One region of the Acetivibrio cellulolyticus CD2 genome, then DNA from elsewhere that is predicted to be linked to it. Evidence: riboswitches for the same ligand, from Rfam matches in the RefSeq annotation. Region 1 holds a riboswitch; the other holds the start of a gene.
The links. A riboswitch is a leader RNA that binds a small molecule or an ion and turns the genes downstream of it on or off. The one in region 1 is predicted to bind cyclic di-GMP.

Region 1 (4,244 bases):
ACTTATGTAAACAGTGTACCAGAAGGAGGAATCATATTTATGTTACCTTATTATAGTTGTCCCTTTGTCTCGCAAAATACCGGCAGTTTTAACCAACCGTCAACATATTCACCTTATATGCCTACGGTAGTTAATCCTATTGCACCTTATCAAAATCCTAACTATACACCTCAGACAATGCCTTTATATAATGAAGGAAGCCCTATGTTTGAAGAGCTCGAAAACGAAGGTACTAATGAGATAAATTTTCCCAACTCACAGGAGCGTCAACCAAACCCAGTATTAAGTGACCCACCTGCGCAAACAAATATAACATTGTTTAAGGAGCTTACCGGTTACCCCAATTATGGCAATCCAAGTGGTAATGCGGACATATTGTACACAGGTAACAGAGGCACATGGAATTTCTCAGTTCCACCGTTCCTATTTGTCCCGGGAAACCTAAGAGCACAACTTATAATTCGCGCAGTACTTGACGATCATCAAAACGTACCGGTTAACAACTACTCTGCACGTATAACCATAAACGGAACAATAGTCCATACAGGAAGACTTCAACTTGAACACGGGCGTCCAGCAGGACAAAGGTTTGACAACTGGAGAAATTTGACCTTCAATATTTCAAACTTGAGACGAAACAACAGAGTAGTAATTGAGAATACTTCAAATGCAGGCCCTAATGACTGGATAGCTTTTGACTGGATGGAATTAAGGTTTGTTCAAAGATAACTGCTTGATAAAAAGCTCAAAAAAATTAAATAAAATTAGCTACGGCAACTTGCCGTAGCTAATTCATTAATATAAGAAGAATTTTTTCACAAATTAGTTTTTTACAGAGGCTAAGGCTTAACCTAATTTAGGAAGATTCTTCATACTCTCTTTTACTGAATCCTTAGAATAATCTATATCACTAAGATTTCCTGCATGGTAATTATCTTAAGCAGTCATGTCAAAATATCCATGTCCACTCAAATTAAACTCTTTCTCGATTTCGCATCTTCATTTCACTCCAAGGGCCTATAATTAAAAAGAGAATGCGATAAGAATCACATTCTCTAAACTAATAAATTATAAACTATACTTAAATTTTACATCTTAAAACACAAACTCTTTTTGCCCCAATATTTTGCCAATACTCTATGTGCCCGTCATCCTGTCTGAAATTCTCAAAGGAATAATTGTTTGCTTTTACATAATCAACTATATCCTTAGAAAACAACACATCCCAACCATCTTCCCTAACTGAAGGAAGCTTACTGAATGTAAACTCATCATACAATTGTCTGAACTCATCAAACAACAACACTTTATATGTCCTGCTGGTATTTTTATACACTGCATACCCAGCTCTTATTTTAATTATATCCTCAACTTGAATATTTCTATCTTCAATTAATAGCGCATGTAGTTTCTTATCAAGATAAAGCATCTTAGAGCTATCCAAATAGGTATGTAAAGCTTTTTTGTTATTTATATTCTTAAAATTTTTAAGGGATACTTTAAGGAAATCTGGTTTATCATTTTTAAATAAAACGATAGTTGCTTCATCTTTATACAAATACCAAATTTCATTATCATCCATATGTATAACATCGCCAGTCAAATTCTTTTCATTAAATACCGGGAACAAGAATGGTTCATCCTCAAAAAACTTGACACGTCTTATTGCAACGTCATTAGCTTCTTTAACGGTAACGGTGCATGGTTCTCCCCAGATATCACGGTCTATTATAACCATCCTTCCAGAACCTGTACTGTAAATATAATTCTTTTTGTTTGAAAAAGATAAATCCTTTTTGTCAACACCTAAAATCCTTTCAAGATTTCTAATTTTATCCTTCTTTAATGAATTCAAAAAACTAGTAGCCCTGTCAGAATTCTGATGTATACTATCTATCAGATTATCTTTTAAGGTTTTAGAAAGTGTTACTACGCCTTCCTTACTCTTTTCCGATTGTGCAGGCGGAACTTTAGAGTCAGACTCGTTAGTAACTTTCTCACTTTCATTAACTTCGCTTTGAGTTCTTCTTTTCTCCATAGAATTTGACGACGCAGCTAAAATGTCTTCTGGAAGTAAATTAATATCTTTCATGGTCACCCTCAAAATGTCTTTTTTATTATCCATGAAACCACCCCTTAAATTTAAACAAACGAAACAACATAGATATGATTAATTGTAAATTCATATTATACTTATGTCATACTACATAATAATTATAACTTATAACATAAAAAATGCCAATACCTTTATAAAAGAATTTCTTAGAGCGGTGTGACAATAATATGTATAGTTTGAATTTTGTACTTGTAATTATATGCCATTTTTGATAATAAAGCAACACTTTTTTATGATGATTCCAACTAAATTTAAAGGATGTTTTTTATATATAGTAGATAACGTTTAAGTGCTATATAGATTTAACTTTAGCGTTTGTCATATATAGTATTTGAGTCCTAATCTAGTATTTGAGTCCTAATCTAGTACTAATAGCCTATTAAAATCGATTCCATAATATGCTATAATGAAATCTATATTAACAAAACATCATTTGAAATGGTAAACCTGGTGAAAACCAGTGACACAAAGCTACGGGTCTAAGGTCTTTGACTAAGACAGCCGAGTTGCCGAAAATGATAGTTTTATTTTTTGGGTTTTCTCCAATGATCTCCAAAGCTTCATTGCCCCTTCTAAATGAGTATTTGTTAGTATAGGAAATTTGAAGGGAGAGAATGTTTATGAAAAATGCAAAAAGAATTTTTGCAGCACTAGCCATTTTTGTTTTTCTTTTCACTTTTGGATTCATTTTTATCTCACCATCTCCAAGTAATGCTTCAATTCCAACTCCTTGGCTTCATGTAGACGGAAAGTACATTAAAGACCCCGGCGGCAATACAGTAGTCTTAAGAGGTGTATCACTAATTGACATCGGTGCTATTGAACATCAGGGATCATTTAGGGGCGGCAAAACAGCCGTTGACCTTATTAACATGGCTACTAATGAATCTAGCGGATGGTATTCGAGAGTAGTCAGACTACCTGTTTATCCAGCAGCTATTGATGGTGAAGCCGGATGGACAAACTGCTGGTATAATGGTAAATCAAGCAACTCATATTATGACGATCATCTTAAAGCTGCTGTCGAGGCATGTATTGCCAAAGGAGTGTACTGTATAATTGACTGGCACTACATTGATACTTATACGGATAAAGATACACAAACAAGAGAATTCTGGACTTTTATAGCAAACAAATATAAGGATACTCCTAATGTAATATTCGAATTATTCAATGAACCAACTTACCCTGATAGTTGGAGCACATGGCGAACTACTGCACAGGGCTGGGTAGACATGATACGTACGATCGCACCTAATAACCTCATTATCGTAGGCGGACCAAGATGGTCACAAAACCTCGGCCAGGCTGCTACCAGTCCTGTAACAGGTGGTAACATTGTTTATAACGCTCACTATTATCCAACTCATGGTGGGTCAAGTGCATGGGATGCAAACTTCGGTAATGCAGCAAATTCAGTTCCTTTCCTTAATACTGAATGGGGATTCCAGCATGATGGTGATTCAATTACCACAGGTACTGTAAGTAGTTACGGTCAGGCATATAAGGACTATTTGGAAACCAAGGGTATAAGCTGGACCGCATGGACTTTTGACAACGATTATAAACCTGTTATGTTCTCAACACGTGTTTCCTCATGGGATCTTGCAGGTTCGACCAACAATGCCAGCGGAGATTCAACTTATAATGATCATATGGGCCAATTTGTAAAAGACTGGCTGTACGAAAAGAGGAATAGCAATATTCCTTCCGGCAGTGCCGCAACCGCTGCGGTAACCGCAACCGCCGCTGCTACCCCAACTAAAACTGCAACAGTAACTGCTACACCTACTAAAACTGCTACACCTACTTCAACAGTTGCTGCTACTTCTACTTCACAATCATCTAATAAAATCTTGAACATTCAAATGTACAATGGTACTACATCATCTTCAACAAATGGAATAACTCCTAAGTTCAAATTAACAAATATAGGTTCATCTGCAATTGATCTGTCAACTGTAAAAATAAGATATTACTATACTATGGACAGTTCAGCTTCACAATCATTTAGTGTTGACTTTGCTTCAGTTGGCAGCTCGAACATAACTGGAACATTTACAACTGTTAGTCCTTCAGTTACTGGAACAGACTGTTACTTTGAAGTCGGGTTCTCATCGAGTGCCGG
Region 2 (4,244 bases), on a different contig from region 1:
AAGTAACTTTTCCGTTTTCTACATATTGATCGCTATATCCAAGCTTTTCAAGTTCCCTACCTACAACTGCCTCTATTCCAAAAGCAGATGTTGCAATAAGATGTATTTTCCCCATATAATCATACCTCAAGTCTATTCATATTTGTTACTTGGCAGTATTTATTATATCCATTGGAATTATTATAAACAATAAATTTTTTTAAATATAAATAAAATCAGCTATAGAATATCCATAATAAGTCTACATCAAAAGGTTTCTTTATACATTAAGAGATGTTTGACTATTGTGCTGCTCCCATAGCTAATTTTGTGTTTTTTATTGGTCTATATTGTCAACATGGCATTGATTCTCTACTGTTATTCCTGTCGACAATGTTGGGTCTATGCTTTCCTCCTTGGTTACTTGAAGTATTTCATATATAGATGCTCCACCGCACAATACCCTAATCATTTCATCCATAACTTCTTGCCCTTTTGTATCTTGGGAATATTTTTTTATAATTCTTTTAAACCCGTTAAATAATCTTTGCTCATCATTTGCATTTATCTCATCTTTTAATATTTCTGCAAATACATTAGGCAAATTACATATACGTTTTTCCATATCTTCAAGCTCGTTTACCAGGCTTATTGCTTCATTATACTCATTAGTAGCTATGATAGATTCCTCCATTCATGTTAATGTGATGAATCTATTATTTCAAATATTAACTCTGTTTATTACTTTCTGTGCAATTATTCAAATTATATTTAGCAGAATTTTATTTAACCATACAAATTCTACATTCGCTTTTTTTCTACAATTTTACCTGCAAATATTCCTAATAATATTGAAAAACCAACTAAAATATATGACATTAAACTATTCCAAATTGAAAACCCTAAAACCGCAATCGCCCCTCCCATTGCAGCTCCTAAAAGCATCCCAATTTCAGTATAGCTATACCCTTTCATATGTAGCCGATCCCCCTTAAACACTTTTCAAATTCATATTTACTAACACTATAATTAGACGTCGAAACCTGCTAAAAAGTTCATACATTTATATCATTATATCAAAGATTATAAGCAACCTTTTCCCATTCTAAATCCAATAAGCCATATATTCAATTATTTCCCTAAATAAAATTAAATCTATCTCTTCTAGCATTTACAGTATGTATACTATTTCTTAGCTGAAAACAGTCTTATATTTAGTAGTAACTTTGAATCACAGAAAATGAAACTAATTTACTATATATAATCAACTTTAAAAATTATATAATTATATATGTAGATACAAATATGCAAAGTTTGTTCTTTATTGAACTTTTTCTAGTGCATACTTATCTTGGAAATCATACATTTAAAAAAATGTCTATTCTGAAAAGCACTGGATTTATTCATTCAACTCAAGCATGTAATTTTTTTAAAGCATTGAATTATGTTTGGTTTTATAGTATAATAGTATTAAGAACAATTTAATTTGCAATCATTTGTAAAAGGCAAATCTATCGAAAGATAGAGACGCAAAACTACGGGTCTACGGTCGCTTGACTACGACAGCCGGGTTGCCAAGTGTTTAAGAGACTAGAACTCTTAAGTGCTCTTATTGGTAATCCCAATAAGGGCTTTTTTAGTTGTTCTGTTTCTTAACCTTATAACCCTTTCGAAAATGGCAAACTCAATGAAAATTGAGGACGCAAAACTACAGGTCTACGGGTTTCATTACTATGATGGCTGAGTTACCGAATAAGGGAGGAATAATTATGAAAAAAAGCCTAAGATACTTACTACTAATTAGTATTGTCATCACTATTTGTCTGAATTCCGTACAAGCTTTTGGTGACACTCAAACCCATTTAATTGTCTCTAATGGTGTAGTACTCGAAACGCTTCCTACATCAGTTGAAGGCAAAGTTGTTCTTACCGGCAATACTTATAAAAGCAAAATCAAAATCATTGTTTCGAAGGACGACACGTCAACTTGGTATGATGTATCACTAACCAAAGGGAAATATAAAGAAGAAATATGGCTTATCGATGGTAAAGGAAAGTATAAAATTTCCGTCGTTGTTCATGAATACGATAGAACCTACTCTTATGGACCTACTTTAGAAGTTGAAAACACAATAGATGTTAATCGATTTTTGGTTCCAACCAAACATGTTGAAAGTAATAATGAAGAAATCATTGCACTTGCCAAAAGTATTACACAATATTCAACAACCGAAAAAGATAAAGCATTATCAATATACAATTGGGTAGCAAAAAACATTGAATATGATTATGATAAGTATTTAAGGCAAATCAATAAAAATTTTGATAATGACTATGGCGCCGTGATAACCCTAAAAACTAAAACTGGCGTATGTTATGATTATTCTACACTAGTAGCCGCTCTAGGAAGAGCAGTTGGACTACAGGTAAAAGTTATAAAAGGAAACTTTGTTAATCCCTATCGAAAGGAACTCCATGCCTGGAATGAAATATATATCCCTGAAGAAAATCGCTGGGTTAATGTAGATACAACCTTCGCACATAGTCTCAACACAAATTATTTTGATAATAGCGACTTTTATACAGACCATGAAAAGATTTCTGAATACTAATAAATTAATGATAGCAAATAGAAAAGCTGCCCCAAAAGTAACTATTTATATACTTTAGGGCAGCTTTTCTATTTCATTATTAACTATTAATATTACGTTGTTGTATCAATATCAATTTAGCTTATATACCCAAATTATTTTATAATAACTTCTTCCTCATCTGAATTTATATAATACTTATGATCTAAAGATCCTTCTGCAATATCTTTAAATGCCCAATAGTTTTTAGGTACATCAGTGAAATCTAATGTTGCACCATTCAGTGGCCCTCTATTTAAAGCCCTATTAACCAAAACGACACACTCATCGCGTTTAATTTTATTATCTGGCTTAAAAGTCCCATCGGAATAACCATTGATATATCGTAAATTAGCAAGCTTTAGTATAAAGCTTTTTGCCCAATGGTCATCTATATCGGTAAAATTATTACTCAAGCCTGTACTTGCATCAAGATCAAGCAAGTTGTAAATAACAGCTGCAAATTCACCTCTTTTTATTGTCTGATCGGGCTTAAAACTACCATCAGGATATCCTTTAAACAATCCAACCTTAGTAACAAGTTCAATAGACTCTTTTGCCCAATGTTTATTGGTGACATCTGGGAAATTAACATTATTAGAATTTGCTGAGCTACCTACATCAACGAATTTTGCAATTATAACTGCAGCTTCTGCCCTTGTTATCTCCTTCTTTGGTCTAAAACAATTGTCAGTATATCCCTTAAGATATGATTTATGTTCTCCAGTTTTAACACCAGCAGGTATATCCTCAGTAGGTTCTACAACAGTACCACTGTTTGGTGTTGTTTTTACTGACGTAGTCTTTGTTGGAGTTACAGTACTTGTTGGAGTTACAGTACTTGTTGGAGTTACAGTCACTCCACTATTTAAAGTAAGAGTCCCAGAATATAATGTTGCACGTACACTTTTCAGATCTTTATCTCCAAAGGATGCATCATTTACTGTTATACTAGTAGATGTCCTTGCAGAACTTATTACTTTAAATTTGAGCTTTACAAACACTCCATCAGAACTAATATAGCCATCACTCATTGTATAGTCAAGGAACAATACCTTTAACTTACCATCTGCTTCTTTATTTATTCCAAAGTTTGTATTAGGATTTGAAACTATGCTTCCAACTTCTCCACTTAAATATTTGAGCATATTTTTATCATATATAATTGTCATGTCCGTTGTACTGATTCCTTTAGCAGGTACGTTTACATATTTCACAGGCACCGTTACTTCATCACCATAGTTTGCTACATACGAACCAATTTTTACTTGGAATCCATTTGGTGTTACAGTTGGTGTTATAGTTTTGGTTGGTGTAGGTGTTATAGTTTTGGTTGGTGTAGGTGTTATAGTTTTGGTTGGTGTAGGTGTTGCTGAAGCAGATACAACTTTAATACTACTTGGTTGATTAACAGAATACCCAGAGTATATGCGATTTCCGTACCAGTCACTAAGCAGAGTACCACTTATTCCATTTGAAATGCTATCTGCATTTTCAAACTTAACAGTTGTAGTACCCTCTTTTAATACTTTAAACCCAACAACCCCTAAAACCCCTGACGTTTCAGCCACCCCACCTGTCCTGTATCCTTCAAGTCCCAAATAAGCCTTACTGAAATTGAGAATTCCTTTGTCA

Region 2: linked by a shared signal. The riboswitch ahead of ACECE_RS0211945 (transglutaminase-like domain-containing protein) and the one ahead of ACECE_RS29440 (cellulose binding domain-containing protein) in region 1 are both predicted to bind cyclic di-GMP.

What each region holds. Positions count from the first base shown of each region.
Region 1 is NZ_JH556657.1:513,737-517,980, reverse strand. It holds gene ACECE_RS0214245 (hypothetical protein) at 40-729, shown strand; gene ACECE_RS0214240 (hypothetical protein) at 1,082-2,125, opposite strand; cyclic di-GMP riboswitch class I at 2,547-2,630, shown strand; gene ACECE_RS29440 (cellulose binding domain-containing protein) at 2,737-4,244, shown strand, end outside.
Region 2 is NZ_JH556655.1:38,457-42,700, forward strand. It holds gene ACECE_RS0211930 (THUMP domain-containing class I SAM-dependent RNA methyltransferase) at 1-115, opposite strand, end outside; gene ACECE_RS0211935 (hypothetical protein) at 317-673, opposite strand; gene ACECE_RS31110 (hypothetical protein) at 781-954, opposite strand; cyclic di-GMP riboswitch class I at 1,474-1,558, shown strand; cyclic di-GMP riboswitch class I at 1,647-1,732, shown strand; gene ACECE_RS0211945 (transglutaminase-like domain-containing protein) at 1,749-2,591, shown strand; gene ACECE_RS0211950 (cohesin domain-containing protein) at 2,726-4,244, opposite strand, start outside.